Regions from separate parts of the Dactylosporangium darangshiense genome, predicted to be linked through region 1. Evidence: riboswitches for the same ligand, from Rfam matches in the RefSeq annotation. Region 1 holds a riboswitch; the other holds the start of a gene.
What was found. A riboswitch is a leader RNA that binds a small molecule or an ion and turns the genes downstream of it on or off. The one in region 1 is predicted to bind S-adenosylmethionine.

Region 2: linked by a shared signal. The riboswitch ahead of thrC (threonine synthase) and the one ahead of ABD901_RS10310 (aminotransferase class V-fold PLP-dependent enzyme) in region 1 are both predicted to bind S-adenosylmethionine.

What each region holds. Positions count from the first base shown of each region.
Region 1 covers NZ_BAABAT010000004.1:111,559-119,337, reverse strand. Annotated here, with positions in the region: gene ABD901_RS10345 (alpha/beta fold hydrolase) at 1-163, shown strand, start outside; gene ABD901_RS10340 (RNA polymerase sigma factor) at 228-815, shown strand; gene ABD901_RS10335 (hypothetical protein) at 812-1,261, shown strand; gene ABD901_RS10330 (alanyl-tRNA editing protein) at 1,353-2,090, shown strand; gene ABD901_RS10325 (AI-2E family transporter) at 2,113-3,369, opposite strand; gene ABD901_RS10320 (GroES family chaperonin) at 3,544-3,852, shown strand; gene ABD901_RS10315 (PrsW family intramembrane metalloprotease) at 3,864-5,240, opposite strand; SAM riboswitch class IV at 5,555-5,672, shown strand; gene ABD901_RS10310 (aminotransferase class V-fold PLP-dependent enzyme) at 5,695-6,882, shown strand; gene ligD (non-homologous end-joining DNA ligase) at 6,930-7,779, opposite strand, start outside.
Region 2 covers NZ_BAABAT010000033.1:2,702-10,480, forward strand. Annotated here, with positions in the region: gene paaN (phenylacetic acid degradation protein PaaN) at 1-475, opposite strand, end outside; gene ABD901_RS40565 (GNAT family N-acetyltransferase) at 564-1,574, opposite strand; gene thrC (threonine synthase) at 1,892-3,160, opposite strand; SAM riboswitch class I at 3,173-3,312, opposite strand; gene ABD901_RS40575 (glucosyl-3-phosphoglycerate synthase) at 3,411-4,343, shown strand; gene ABD901_RS40580 (hypothetical protein) at 4,374-4,841, opposite strand; gene ABD901_RS40585 (ABC transporter permease) at 4,885-5,766, opposite strand; gene ABD901_RS40590 (alpha/beta fold hydrolase) at 5,763-7,779, opposite strand, start outside.

The sequences.
Region 1 (7,779 bases):
CGTGATCGGCGCCCGGGGCGACGACCTGCACCCGGCCGCCGTCGCCGAGCAGCTCGCCGCGGCGCTGCCGAAGGTGCAGCTGCACATCTACGACCGTCCCGGCGTCCTGTGGACCCAGCGGGCCGACCTGCGCTCGCGCATCTCGAGCTTCCTCAATGCCTGACTTGACGAACGCCTGATTGCATCAGGGCGCCGCTCCGCGCATCCGTCTGGGCGTCATGACATGCATGATTGAGACCATGCGCGACGACCCGACGCTGGTGGCTCTGGTCGCGCGGGCGCGCGCCGGCGAGCAGGCCGCCTGGGACGCGCTCGTGGCCCGCTATGCGCCCCTGGTCTACGGGATCTGCCGGCGGTACCGCCTGCAGGACGCCGACACCGAGGACGTCGGCGCCGCCGTCTGGCTGCGGCTGGTCGAGCGGCTGGCCACGATCCGCGAGCCGGCCGCCATGCCCGGCTGGATCACCACCACGACGCGCAACGAGTGCCTGCGGGTGCTGCGCGCGCACCGGCGCACGGTCCCCGCCGCCCCCGACGAGCGCCGCCCCGACGACGACCCCGGGTTCGACGCGTGGCTGCTGGCCCAGGAGCGCGCGATCGCGCTGCGCGAGGCGTTCGCCGCCCTGTCGCAGCGCTGCCGCCGCCTGCTGGCGCTGCTCTTCGCCGACCCGCCCATGCCGTACGCCGAGATCAGCGCCGAGATCGGCATCGCCGTCGGAGCGATCGGCCCCAACCGCCAGCGCTGCCTGTCCCGCCTGCGCCGCGATCCCGCGATGGCCCCGCTCCTGGACGCCCGCTCGGAGGTGACGCCGTGAGCGACCGCGACGATGACCGCCTGCTCGGCGACCTCGGGGCCGCGGTCCGGGAGGCCGCCGCCGTCCCGGAGTCCTTCCTCGCGGCCGGGCGCGCCGCCTTCGCCTGGCGGACCGTGGACGAGGAGCTCGCCACGTTCGCCGCCGCCGAGACCGCCACGGTCCGCGCCGCCGGCGACGAGCCCGGCGCCGCCCGGCTGCGCTCGTTCACGTTCGCCGCCCGCCGCCTCACCATCGAGGTCGAGGTCGGCGAGGACGCCCTCGTCGGCCAGGTCGTGCCGCCGGGGCCCGGCCGCATCGAGCTGCGCTCCCGCCACGGCTCCCGGATCGAGGCCGAGGTCGACGATCTCGGCTGGTTCGCGCTGCGCCCTCTGCCGCGGGGGATGTTCCGGCTGTACCTCCACCCCGCGAACGGCTCGCCAGTAGTGACCGAATGGGTGACCCTCTGACTCGTATCAGAACCGGGGCTGACGGAATCTGTATTGCATGACTTCTTCGCCATGCTGGGCAGGCCCGACCCGCCGCATATAGTCGGCTTTCATGGGTGTCACACATCACGGCCGGACCTACCGGCTGGACCTGGCCGACCCGACGCTTCGCGAGTGGACCTGCACGGTGCTGCACTCGTCGGCCGAGGACGGCATCGTGCTCGATCGTTCGGCGTTCTACCCCGGCGGGGGCGGCCAGCCCCCGGACCACGGCGTGTTGCTCTGGCAGGGCGTCCAGACCCGCATCGTCGGCACTCGCAAGGCCGACGACCTGTACCTGCAGCCCGCCGAGGGCGACCCGCTCCCACCGTCCGGCACCGAGGTGACCGGCGCCGTCGAGGACGATCGCCGCACCAAGCTCATGCGCACCCACTCCGGCCTGCACGTCCTGTGCGGCGTGGTCTTCCGCGACTTCGGCGCCCTGGTGACCGGCGGCTCGATGGAGCCGGCGGAGGCCAGGATGGACTTCAACCTGCCGGAGGTGCCGCCGGACTTCAAGGCCCGCCTCGAGGAGCTGGTCAACGCCGAGGTCGTCGCCGACCGCAAGGTGGTGACGAAGGTGCTCGGCCGCGACGAGGCCCTGGCCCTGCCCGACATCATCCGGACGCAGTCCAACCTGATCCCCGCCGACGAGTCGGAGATCCGCATCGTCGACATCATCGGCCTGGACACGCAGGCGGACGGCGGCACGCACGTCGCGTCGACGGCCCAGATCGGCCGCCTGCAGGTGGTGAAGGTGGAGAGCAAGGGCAAGGCCAACCGCCGCGTCCGCGTCCGCCTGAGCGACTGACCTCAGGCCCGCGAGCCCCCGATCACGGGTCCGACGAGATGATCACCGCGTCCGGAGGGGGCTCGCGGCGGTGTTCGACCAGGTGGCGGATGCCGGTGTTCAGCACCGCCACCAGCGGCACCGCGACCAGCGCGCCGATGATGCCGGCCAGCACCACGCCCGTCGCGATCGCCACGATGACCGCCAGTGGGTGGACCGAGACCGCGCGGCCCATGATCAGCGGCTGCAGCACGTGGCCCTCGAGCTGTTGCACGGCGATCACGCCGATCAGGACGACCAGGGCGGTGATGGCGCCCTCGTCCACCAGGGCCACCAGGACCGCCACGGCGCCGGAGACCGTCGCGCCGACGATCGGGACGAAGGCGCCCAGGAAGACCAGGGTGGCCAGGGGGAACCAGAAGTCGACGTTCAGGAAGAAGAGCAGCAGGCCGATGCCGAGAGCGTCGATGAAGGCGACCAGCACCGTGGCGCGGACGTAGGCGACCAGGGTGTGCCAGGAGGCCTCGCCGGCGCGGCGGATCGGGTCGCGGGCCGGCGTGGGCAGGATGCCGGTCAGGAAGTACCAGATGCGCTTGCCGTCGCGCATGAAGAAGAACGTGACGAAGAGGATCAGCAGCATCAGGGCCAGGAACTCGACCGTGGCCGTCGCGGTGTTGACGGCGCTGTCGGTCAGGCTGCCCCGGTTGTCGCTGAGCCAGGTCGTGGCGGCGTCGAAGGTGGCGTCCAGCTGGCGGCCGCTCAGGTGCAGCGGGCCCGTCGTCAGCCACGTCTGGATCTGCTGCACGCCGATCGACGCCTTGTCGGACAGGGCCGGAAAGCCGTCGACGAACTCGCTGATGACCAGGGTCAGCACGCCGGCCACGGTGGCCAGGCCGGCGATCAGCACGACGAACGCGGCCAGCGACGGCGGGAGCTTCACGCGGCGGCGCAGCACGCCCATCACGGGGGCCAGCAGGGCCGACAGCAGCAGCGAGATGCTCAGCGGGATCAGCACGGTCTTGAGGCGGCCGACCAGCCACAGCAGCACCGCGCCGGCGGCGATCAGGATGAGCAGGCGCCAGGACCAGGCGGCGGCGATGCGCAGGCCGTGCGGCACCTCGGCGTCGTCCCGGCTCGTCGTCGTGGTGTGGCTCAGGTCCGGCTCGGGCTCGGGGGGCGGATCCGGCACGGCGGCCTGCTCCGCGGCGGCCGCGGCGGCCTCGCGCTCGGCCTTGGCGGCCTCCAGGCGCTGCAGGTATGCGCGGCGCAGGCCCGCCCGCACCGTATCGAACCGGCCCACGTAACGAACCTCCCTTGACACGCAACCCCGCCACCTGCCAGGACCCCACCGTAGTCCGGGTCGCGCGGCGTTGGCACGCACCCAGGCGGTAGCGTCGCAAGCGTGACAGCACAACCCGCGGCCGGCTACCCGTCATCCACCGCCCAGACGTCCGCCGCTGCGTCCGAGGAAGCCTTGCCGATCAGGCTTCTGCACGACCGGGTCCTCGTCCGGCTCGAGGGCGCCGAGGGCGAGCGCCGGCACGTGTCGGGGATCGTGATTCCGGCCACTGCGTCGGTCGGCAAGCGGCTGTCGTGGGCCACCGCGGTCGGCGTCGGGCCCAACGTGCGCTCGATCGTGTCCGGGGACCGGGTGCTGTTCGACCCCGAGGACCGCTCCGAGGTGGAGCTGCAGGGCCGCGACTACGTGCTGCTGCGCGAGCGGGACGTGCACGCGGTCGCGGCCCGCCGGGTCGAGCCGGACTCCACGGGCCTCTACCTGTAAGGAACCGGCCGCTACCGGTAGTAGGCCGGGAACATGGGTGGGGGCGCCGCCAGGGTCACCGGGACCGGGACGACCGGAGTGGGCGGCGCGTCGAGCACGCGCACCACGCCGTCGGGGAACGTGATGTGATAGCGCGCCCCGTCCCACACCGCCCGCGGCGACTGCGGGTCCCGCCCGACGAACACCTGACGGTAGGCGTCCAGCGCGATGAGCAGCTGCCGCTCCTCGGCCAGCGCCTCCATCCGCCGCTTGGGCTCCTTGTCCAGGCCGCGGTGCAGCCCGTCGCGCAGCAGAGCGAGCCGGGTGGCGTCGAACTGGAAGGCCCGCATCGCCTTGGCGCCCGCGTCGCCGGCCACGCGCTTGGCCCAGCGGCGCGCGGAGATCCTGCGGCCGAGGGTGCCGAGCGCGGCGACCTCCGGCGGGGAGAACCAGCCGGCCCGCGCGTACTCGCCCAGCACCCGCTCGGTGAGCCGGCCCTCGTTGGCGCGCAGCCACAGGGCGAACCCGACCATGCACAGGAAGATCGGCATCATCACCGTGAAGTAGCCGTAGAGCAGCACCCAGGCGCTCGTCGACGCGGTGACCGACATGAAGTTCCACGAGCCGTGCAGCATCATCGCGACCAGCAGGCCGGCGAGCGGCGCGAGGAAGCGCACCGCCTTGGTGGACGAGCGCGACGCGACGCCCAGCCCGATGCCGGTCATCGACGTGAACAGCGGGTGGGCGAAGCCGGTCATCAGGATCCGCACGATGAAGATGGCGACGAGCGCGGCCGCGCCCGAGACCGGCCCGGTCTTGTCGGCCGTCTCGCCGTACCCCTTGAAGCCGAGGTACAGGATGTTCTCCACCATCGCGAAGCCGGTCGCCGACAGTCCACAGTAGACGATGCCGTCGATGATGCCGGAGAACGCGCGCGGGCGGCGCCAGAACAGCAGCGCCGGGCCGAGCGCCTTCATGCTCTCCTCGATCAGCGGGGCGAGGAGCACCGCGACGAGGCTGTCCTTGATGCCGGCCTGCTCGGCGAAGTAGCTGCCGGCGGTGTTGACGACCAGCGCGACGCCGGTGGCCACGCAGGCACCCCAGCCGAAGACGAAGACCAGGTACTTCACCGGCTCCGGCTCGTAGCGGTCCAGCCACAGGAAGCAGGTGACGAGCACCGGCACCGGGATGACGGCCGAGCCGACGCCGACGAGCAGCGCCGTCCAGCCGCCGCTGAAGCCGAAGAAGGCGAGCACGGCCACGCCGCACAGGGCGATGAAGCTCATGACGCCGATGAGCGTCCACAGCCGGCGCCGGTCGGAGCGCTTGGCCGGCGGCGCGGCGGCGAGCGCGAGCGCGGCCGTCGGGTACTCCTGCTGCCCCGTACTCGGCTCCACCGCCGAGGTCACGTTGGGCACCCCGAGGCCGGGCAGGGCCGACGGCCAGGCCGAGGGCGGCGCGGCAGCCGGATGAGGGGCCGCCGCCGGAGGAGGAGCCGCCGCCGGAGGAGGAGCCGCGGGAGGAGGAGGAGCCGCGGGAGGAGGCTGTTCCTGCGCCGCCGGGGGCTGGTCCGGTCGCCCCCACGGACGGTCCGGCGCGGGCTGCGGCCCCTCGGGCTGCGGCCCGTCGGGCGCGCCGCTCGGCGAGGCCCAGGGCGAGTTGGGCGTCCCATTCGGCGGGAGTTCGCTCATGACGCAACCTTATCCGCGGTACCGTCGGCTCAGGTCATGAGTGCCAGCGCACAAGCCCCGGCTTGCTGGCCGGCAACCCTCGCGTTCGCGGCGGGGTGCCCCGGGTGATGACCCGGCCCGGCACGCGGTGTGCCCGGGCAAGCGCGAGCGAAGGGTGCTCCCTGTGTCCGATGTGCTGTCCCCCGGCGAGGTCAAGCTGCGCGACGGCCGGTCCGTCGACTTCGCCAACCTCGACATCGCCGCCACCGCGCCGTGCCTGCGGGTCGTCGCGGACGCGGTCGCCGACCTGCTGCCCTACTACGGCTCGGTCCATCGCGGCGCGGGCGCGCTGTCGCAGCGCTGCACCCGGGAGTACGAGCTGGCCCGGGAGAGCGTCGCGGACGCCCTCGGTCACGGCCCGGGCGAGACCGTGATCTTCACGCGCAACACGACCGACGCGTTCAACCTGCTGGCGCGCGCCCTGCCCGCGGACACCACGGTCGTCACGTTCGACGCCGAGCACCACGCCAACCTGCTGCCCTGGCGCGACACGGCCCGGCTTGCCGCGCCGCGCACCCCGGACGAGGCGGTCGCGGCCCTGGAGGAGCACCTGCGGTCCACCCGAGGCCGAAGCGTGCTCGTCAGCGTCACGGCGGCGAGCAACGTCACCGGCGAGGTCTTCCCGGTCGGGCGGCTGGCCGAGGTCGCGCACCGCCACGGCGCCCGGATCGCGGTCGACGCCGCGCAGCTCGCACCGCACGCACCGGGCGCGCTGGCCGGGCTCGGCGCCGACTACGTGGCGTTCTCGGGGCACAAGCTGTACGCGCCGTTCGGGGCGGGTGTGCTCGCCGGCCGGTCGGACTGGCTGGAGGCCGCGGAGCCCTACCTGGCCGGCGGCGGCGCGAGCGCGCACGTGGCCGACGACGGCGCGGTGCGCTGGGCGAGCGGCCCGGCCCGCCACGAGGCCGGCACGCCCAACCTGCTGGGCGCGGTCGCGCTGGCCACCGCCCTGCGCGCGCTGCGCGAGCGGGAGCACGGCGACCGCGAACAGGCCCTCGTCCGGCGGCTGCGGGCCGGCCTGGCCGCCCTGCCGCACGCCGAGGAGCTGCGGCTGTTCCCGGCCGATGCCGAGCGGGTCGGCATCGTGTCCTTCGCGCTGCTGGACCGCGACCCGGGCGCGTTCGCCGACGAGCTGGGCCGCGACCACGGCATCGGCGTGCGCACCGGGCTGTTCTGCGCGCACCCGCTCACCCGCCGCCTGCTGGCCGAGGCCGCCGCGCGCAAGGGCGCCGCCGCGGCACCTGCTCAGGCGATCCGCGCCAGCATCGGCATCGGTACGACCCTGGAGCACATCGACCGGCTCCTGGCCGCATTGCGATAGATCGCCTGGTGTAAGCGACGGTAGAGAAAATAGCCCACATCGATCGGCTACTCGCCGCCCTGCAGTAGGTCGCCCATCGCGGCGACCCGGTCGAGGACGGCGGACGGGGTCAGGTCGGCGGCGGTGAGCTCGCCGGCCTCGACCTCCTGCCAGGTCAGCGGCGCACTCACGGTCGGCGTCTCGCCCGCACGCAGTGAGTAGGGCGCGACGGTGGTCTTGAACGCGTTGTTCTGGCTCCAGTCGATGAACACCTTGCTGGGGCGCAGCTGCTTGGCCATCTTGGCCACGACCAGGCGCGGGTGCGCCGCGGCCAGCTCCTCGGCGAGGGCCTTCGCGTAGCCGCTGACCTCGTCGGCGGGCTCGTCGCCGGGCAGCGCCACGATGAGCTGCATGCCCTTGCGGCCCGAGGTCTTGGCCACGGCGGACAGCCCGTCCTCGGCCAGCCGCTCGCGCATGAGCAGCGCGACCTGGTAGCACTCGGGCAGCCCGGCCGGCGGGCCCGGGTCGAGATCGACGACGAGCTGGTCGGGGTCGAGCGCCCGGCCCTCGTCGTCGACGCGCCACTGCGGGGTGTGCAGCTCCAGCGCGGCGAGGTTGGCCAGCCACACGACCGTGGCCAGCTCCTCGACCACGATGAAGTCGATCTTCTCGCGGTTCTTCGACGAGCCGGGGACGGGCAGGCGCACGGTGCGCACCCAGTCGGGCGTGCCGGCGGGCGCGTTCTTCTCGAAGAAGCTGGCGCCGTCGACGCCGTTGGGGTAGCGGGTGCGGGTGAGGGGGCGGCCTTCGAGGTACGGCAGCAGGGTCGGCGCGATGCGCGTGTAGTAGTCGAGGACCTCGCCCTTGGTGAAGCCGGCCCGCGGATACAGCACCTTGTCGAGGTTGGAGATCTCGAGC
Region 2 (7,779 bases), on a different contig from region 1:
CGCGGTCGAACGCGTGCGGCGCGCCGGCCTGGAACGCCATCACGAACGCCTGGCCGGTGGTCGCGTGCACGGCGTTGGCGAGTTCGAACGAGGCCCGGTGCAGGCGCGCGAGGATCTCCAGGCACACGCCGGCGCGGGCCTGCGGTCCGGCCGCACGCCACGTGGCCATGCCCTCGGCGAGGGCGGGCAGAGCAAGATCAAGATCCAGATGAGGGTACCGCACGTCGAGCCCGATCCCGAAGGGCGAGCTCTCGGTGGCGACCCAGTCGGTGATGCCGGGCTGCTCCTTGAGTGGGAAGTCGGCGCCCAGGTAGGCGCGGAAGGCGGCCTCGCCCTCGGCCGCGGCGTGCTCGCCGTAGATGCGCGGGCTCGGTGACTCCGGGTAGTTGGACCAGTACGCACGCTCGGCGATCGCGGTCAGCGCCCGCTCCAGCGTGTCGGCGTGGCTGGTGAACATGGGGTGTGAGTTCTCCATGGCGCCATCCTGCCACCGCCGGGCGGGCCCGCCGCCGATCTGACGAGTTCCCGCGGCCGGGCAACCCCGGTTACCCCGGACGGGCGAGCTACGCCGGGAGCGGGCCCTGCCAGTTGGACCACAGCTCGCGCAGCCGGAAGCCCATCGCCTCGTTGATCGCGATCATGAACGAGTTCGACGCCGCGTTGAAGGTGTCGATGGTCGTCACCGCGGGCTCGGCGGCCAGCAGCGCCCGCAGGTTGGCCACCTTGGCCACGACGCCCAGCCGGTGGCCGCGGTGCTCGGGGTGTACCAGGGTGATCATCTGCCAGGCGTGCCAGCCCACGGTCTTCGTCACCCGCATCGCGGTCCACGCGACGAGCCGCCCGGACTCCTCGTGCACCAGGCCGGTCTCGTACCGCCGAACGCCCCACGCCGTGAGCGCCGCGTACTGCCGCCGCAGGCGCTCGGCGTCGACCTTCTCCGGCTCGAACTCCAGGTCGCCCATCGGCGACTCGGCGACGAACGAGCTGTCCAGCGCCGCGATGTCGTCGATGTGCTCCTCCGGCAGCTCGTTGCCCCACTGCAGCATCCGGTAGCCGGCCGCGCGCTCCAGGCCGTCGGCGTAGAGCCGGTCCAGCTCGCCCTCGTCGACGTCGGCGACGAGCAACCGCCGCCGGGCGTCGACGAGGCCGTCGGTCAGGCCGAACGAGGCGGCGAAGCCGGTCGGTGCGGGCAGCGCCGCGCTGAAGCCGAGGACGCCGGTGCGGCCCGCGTCGCGGGCCACGGCGGCGGCGTGGCGGACCAGCGCCCGGCCGACGCCCCGGCGCCGGTACCCGGGCGCGACGCTGACCTCCATGAACGCCTTGTCCAGGTTGTCCAGCCGGGGCAGGTCGAGCTGGAGTGAGCCGGCCGGTGTGTCGCCGTCCAGCGCGAGGTACACGTGCCGCCGCAGGGCCGGCGGCGGCACCGCGAACGTCATCCGGTGGTGGTAGCGGCATTCGGGCGGCAGGTCGGGCACGTCGGCGTGCTGCGACGCCTCGACGACGTCGTACGCGGCGTCGATCGCTGCCGGGTCATCGGCGCGCACCTCGGCGATCGCGAGCGTGGGTAGGGCCATGTCCGCCAGCGTGGCCCGGCCACCCGTCAGCCAGCAATGCATTTAACCCGGAAATTGGTCGAGAGGACGCTCGCCAACACCTCCGGTGTTGTGGTCGCGGGCCTGAACCAGGGTCCTGGCCTCGCGGCGACACGTCCTCCCGCACGGAGCATCCTGAACCCCGGGAACTTGGTCGTCAAGTCCGTCACACAGCGCACGGCGGCCCGGCGATCACGCTCAGTGGCGATCATCTCCACCAATCGGACGATCCGTTCCTCGCCCAAGTCTGGAAGCGCTCTCTCAATCTGAACGCTCGGTAATGATCGGACTCAAAAAAATCATCCGAGCAGGCCGGCCTCGCGAGCAGACTTCAACGAGGGCTTGACACGGTGCGTCGGACCGACTAGTTCGGCGACCGCATCGAGGGTTTTGAGGCCGTCGCCGGTGTTGAAGATGACCGTCTCGGCGTTGGGGTCGAGCTTGCCGGACTCGACGAGCTTCTTGAGCACGGCGGTGGTGACCCCGCCGGCCGTCTCGGCGAACACGCCGGCGGTGCGGGCCAGCAGCTGGATGCCGGCGCGGATCTCGTCGTCGTCCACGTACTCCATCCAGCCGCCGGTGCGCCGCACCGACTCGAGCGCGTAGACACCCGCGGCCGGGTCGCCGATGTTCAGCGACTTCGCGATGCCGGTCGGCTTGACGGGGGTGATCTCGTCGGTGCCGTCGTGCAGCGCCTTCGCGATCGGGTTGCAGCCCGCGGACTGGGCGCCGAAGACCTTCCACTCGCTCGGCGGCACCAGGCCGATCTCGACCAGCTCCACGAACGCCTTGTCGATCTTGGTCAGCAGCTCGCCGCTGGCCATCGGGATGACCACCTGAGCCGGGATGCGCCAGCCGAGCTGCTCGGCGACCTCGTACCCGAGCGTCTTGGAGCCCTCGGCGTAGAACGGCCGGACGTTGACGTTGACGAACGCGGTGTCCTCGAACTCGTCGGTCTCGGTGAGCTCGGAGCACAGCCGGTTGACCTCGTCGTAGGAGCCCTCGATGGCCACGACCTCGCCGCCGTACACCGCCGTCATGACGACCTTGCCGGGCTCCAGGTCGGCCGGGATGAACACGGTCGACGGGACGCCGGCGCGGGCCGCGTGCGCGGCGACGGAGTTGGCGAGGTTGCCGGTGGAGGCGCAGGAGTACCGCGTGAAGCCCAGTGCCTTGGCCGCGGTCAGCGCCACGGAGACGACCCGGTCCTTGAACGAGTGCGTCGGGTTGGCCGAGTCGTCCTTGACGTACAGCGGCGCGGTGAACCCGAGCTCCTTGCCCAGACCGTCGGCCTTCACCAGCGGGGTCAGCCCCGGGTCCAGGGTGACGCGGGTGGCCGGGTCGACGCCGACGGGCAGCAGCGGCGCATACCGCCAGATGTTCTGCGGACCGGCCTCGATCTGCTGCCGGGTCACCCGCGCCAGCGCCTCGGCGTCGTAGCCGACCTCGAGCGGGCCGAAACACTCGTAACAGGCGTGCTGCGCCGCGAGCGGAAAGGTGGCACCGCAGCCGCGGCAGACGAGGTTGCGAGCGGGCGAGTCGGTGAAGACACCGAGCGTCGAGGTCATGGCGAGGCCTTCCTCTCATCTTTCCCAAGGCACACGGGCGTGCGCCGGGACGGATTTGGCACCTACCGCGGGCGGGCCTCGTCTTCGAGACGCTCTCGCAGGGGTTGCCGGGGCTTCATCGGGCCGTGTCCCTCTGCCCCTCTGGATGAGGTATTCAGTTGTGGTTGTGCGCTTCTGTTGAGTGTAAGGGGCGCCACCCGCGGCCGGGTATGAGTCATCTCACGACCTGGACGCGGCTAGCGTTTCACCCATGCACCCGATCGCGGCCGAGTGGTTCGCACGGCGCACGTCCCGCTGGCCGGACTGGCCCGCCGAGGAGTTGCTCGAGGCCAAGGGCGACACGCGGGTGAGCGTGGTCCTGCCGGCGCTCGACGAGGAGCCGACGGTGGGCGAGATCGTCACCGGCGTGCGCACCCTCGGCCCGCTCGTCGACGAGCTCATCGTCGTCGACTCCGGCTCGGTCGACCGCACCGCGGAGGTCGCCGCGGCGGCCGGCGCCACCGTGCACCACCGCGACGACATCCTGCCGGGCGCGGGCTCCCGGCCGGGCAAGGGCGAGGTGCTGTGGAAGGCGCTCGCGATCACCAAGGGCGACATCCTGGTGTACGTCGACGCCGACCTCACCGACTTCCGCCCGCACTTCGTGACCGGCCTGCTCGGCCCGCTCTTCGCCGACCCGGCCACGCTCATGGTCAAGGCCTTCTACGACCGCCCGCTGCTGGACGTCTCCGCCGCCGGCGGCGGCCGGGTCACGGAGCTGGCCGCCCGCCCGCTGCTCAACGCCCACTTCCCGCAGCTCGCGGGCGTGGTGCAGCCGCTGGCCGGTGAGTACGCGGCCCGCCGCACGCTGCTCGAGTCGCTGCCGTTCGCGGCCGGCTACGGCGTGGAGACCGGCCTGCTCATCGACACGTTCCGCGCGCACGGGCTGGACGCGGTCGCGCAGGTCGACCTGGGCCAGCGCACGCACGGCCATCAGGACACGGCGGCACTGGGCCGGATGGCCGCGACGATCGTGCACACGATCAACGCCCGCGTCTCACCCGGCCACGCGCTCTGGCCGACGCTGACGCAGTTCGAGCGGCACGATTCCGCAGTGGTACCGCGGGTGACGGCCGTTTCGCACCCCGACCGCCCGCCGATGCTCACGATGCCCGGCTACTCCGGGCCGGACCCGGCCGCCTGAGCAGCCGGACGAGCCCCGCGCACCGGACCTTCACGACTCGGGGACGAACCGCCACAGCTGCGCGGTGGTGGTGCCGGCGCCCAGCACGGCGACGACCACGGCCGCCCACTCGGCGGTGAGCAGCCACCAGGGGGTCTCGATGATCGCGACCGGGGCCTCGCCGGTGAACGAGCCCACGATCACCGCGACGGAGATCAGCAGCATCACGACGAGCAGCAGGACCGCGATCAGGCGCAGGACCCACTGGCCGGTGCGCCCGCCCAGGCGGGCCAGGACGGTGCTGCCGAGCGCGATCGCGGCGGCGAATCCGCTCGCGACCGCGCCCAGCAGCGTGAAGATCCGGGCGGTCTCCACCTCGGTCGGGCCCTGCGTCACGTTGGAACTCTGCGCGAAGTGGGTCCACTGCACGAGGTGCGCCTGGTCGTAGTAGAGGCCCGCCGCCAGGGCGGCGAGCCCCGCGACCAACACGCACGCGCCACCGAGGGCGGAGATCCGCATGGACGGGCACCCTACCGGTCGGTAGCGGCCCGTCCAATGGCGGTCAGCTGACCACGTCCTTGCGCAGGAAACGCCACCAGGCAAGGGAGAAGAACACGGTGGCGTACGCCAGCGCCGCCACGCAGCCCTTGACCAGGTCGCCGGTCTGCATCGGGCTGGACAGCAGGCCCAGCCAGGCGTCGGCGTAGTGCGTCGGCAGCACGTTGCGCAGGTTTCCCAGCGCGGTGATCTGGTCGAGGATGTTCGACAGGATCTGCAGCAGCACCGCGCCGCCGACGGCGCCCAGCGGCGCGTCCGTCGACACCGACAGCAGGAACGCGAGCGAGGCGACGACCAGCAGGGACACGCAGAGGTACGCCACGATCTCCATCAGCCGCACCAGGCTGGTGCCGGCCGGGATCTCACCGCCGATCGGTGCGCTCAGCGGCGCCCAGCCGTAGCGCAGCGTCCCGGCCACCAGCGCGGTGACCACCAGCGTGAGGATCGCCAGCAGGCTGTACAGCAGCGAGACCGCCAGCTTGATGCCCAGCAGGCGGGCCCGCGGCACCGGCATCGCCAACAGGTAGCGCAGGCTGCCCCAGCTCGCCTCGCTGGCGATGGTGTCGCCGCAGAACAGCGCGACGACCACGACGAGCAGGAAGCCCGCCGAGACCAGCAGGGTGAACAGGGTGAAGTTCGGCCCGCCGGACGTGGCCAGGTCCGACAGCCGGGAGAACTCCCCGTTCTGGCCGCCGCCACCGTCGTTGCTGTTGCTGTCCAGCTGGAAGGCCACGAGGATGATCAGCGGCAGCAGCACCATGAAGCCCAGCGCCAGCTGCGTGCGCCGGCGCGATGCCTGCCGGCGGATCTCCGTCCACAGCGACAGGGTCGCCCCGGGCCGGTACCCGACCGCTCCCCCGATCACTTCGGTAGTAGTCGTCGTCACGGCCGCTCTCCGCTCGCCTTGGTGTCCCCGCCGACGAGCGACAGGAACGCGTCCTCCAGCCGCCGGCGCGGCATGACCCGGTCGATACCGACCCCGGCGCGCACGAGCGCCGCCACCACCTCGGCGCGCGGCGTGCCGTCGACGTTGACGACCAGACTGCTCTGGTGGCCGTCCGCCGCGGCGACCGAGCTCACGCCGACGAGATCCCGCAGCACCTTCTCGGCCTCGGCGACGTCGGAGACGTCCAGCTGCACCGTCGGCGAGTCGCCGACGATGTCCGCGACCGGCCCTGCGGCCACCACCTCGCCGCGGTGCATGACCACGACATCGGTGCAGGTCTGCTCGACCTCGGCCAGCAGGTGGCTGGAGACCAGCACGGCCCGCCCGCCGGTCGCGTAGCGGCGCAGCACCTTGCGCATCTCGGCGATCTGCGGCGGGTCGAGCCCGTCCGTCGGCTCGTCGAGCACCAGCAGCTCCGGCAGGCCGAGCATGGCCTGCGCGATGGCGAGGCGCTGCTTCATGCCGTGGCTGTAGGTGCTCACCCGGCGGTGCACGGCCGAGCCGAGGCCGGCGATGTCGTAGGCCTCCTCGAAGTGCGCGTCCGCCTCCGGCCGGCCCGTGGCCCGCCAGTACAGCTCGAGGTTCTGCGCGCCGGTGAGGTGCGGCAGGAAGCCGGGCCCCTCCACCAGCGCACCGACCCGCGACAGCACCGGCGAACCGGGCAGCAGCCGGTGCCCGAAGACGAGGATCTCCCCCGACGTCGGCCGGGTGAGGCCCATGAGCACGCGCAGCGACGTCGTCTTGCCGGCGCCGTTGGGGCCCAGCAGGCCGACCACCTGGCCGCGGTTGACGGTGAAGTCCACCTTCGACACCGCGACGAAGTTCTTGTACTCCTTGCGCAGCCCTCGCACCACCAGCGGCGTGTCGACGAGGTCGGCGTCGATGCTGCGGTCGATGCGCCGGGAGCGGCGCCGGGCGATCAGCAGCACGACGAGCAGCGCGAGCGCGATCGCGGCGACGAGGCCGGCCAGCACGTAGCGCCAGATCACGTCCGGGTTGGCGATCGGCGTGCCGGCCACGGCCGGCAGCGTGATCGCGCCGTCGACGGCCACGCTGTACACCTCGGGCTCCGCCGGCGACCAGTAGGCGGTGTCCGCCGTGGCGATCGTGACCCGCACCCGGCTGCCAGCCTCGAAACGGTGCACGACGGCGGGCAGCGTGACGGTGATCGGGTGGGCGTCGGCGATGTCCTTCGGCAGCCCGGTCAGGTGCAGCGGGGCGATCAGCCCGTCGGGGATCGACGGCGCACCCTTGGCCGGGACGTCGTAGAGCTTGACGAACAGCGTGGCCTCGCCGGTCGGCGACGCGGCGCGCAGGCGCACGACGGGCGCGCCGGTGGCGTCGACCGAGGCGGGCAGCGGCGCGGAGTAGAAGTCGGCGTGCTGGCCCGGTATCTCCTGCGACACGTCCGCGCCGGAGGCGCCGAGCAGGCTCGACAGGCCCGCGATCGGCAGCGAGGAGATCGCCGCCGGGTTGCCGTCCGGCGGGTTGGCGATCTGCTGGGCCGGCCCGCGCAGGTCCACCGAGGTGCCGTCGCCGCGCAGGCCCGGGTAGGTATCCGTCTTGGAGGCGGCCGTGACCAGGCCGCGGCCCTGCGCGTTGAGGCCGGACACGCGCGAGTAGGTGAAGCTGTTCTCGGGCGCCTTGCCGTTGCCCTTGAGGTAGTGGTCGAGCCACTGGCCGGTGAGCAGCCGCAGCCGGTCGACCTCCGACTGCGGCCCGGTGCCGCCGTCGTGCCCGCCGGTGAACCAGGCGACCCGCACCGGGGTGCCATTGGCGGCGATGCCGCGGGCGTTGGCGTCGCCCTCGCTCAGCGGGAACAGCGTGTCGACCTGGCCCTGGATCAGCAGCGTCGGCGCCTTGATCTTGTCGAGCACCTGTGACGGCGAGGACTTGCGCAGCAGCGCCTCGGCGGCGGGGGTGGCCTTGCCGGTGGTGGCGATGTTGAGGTAC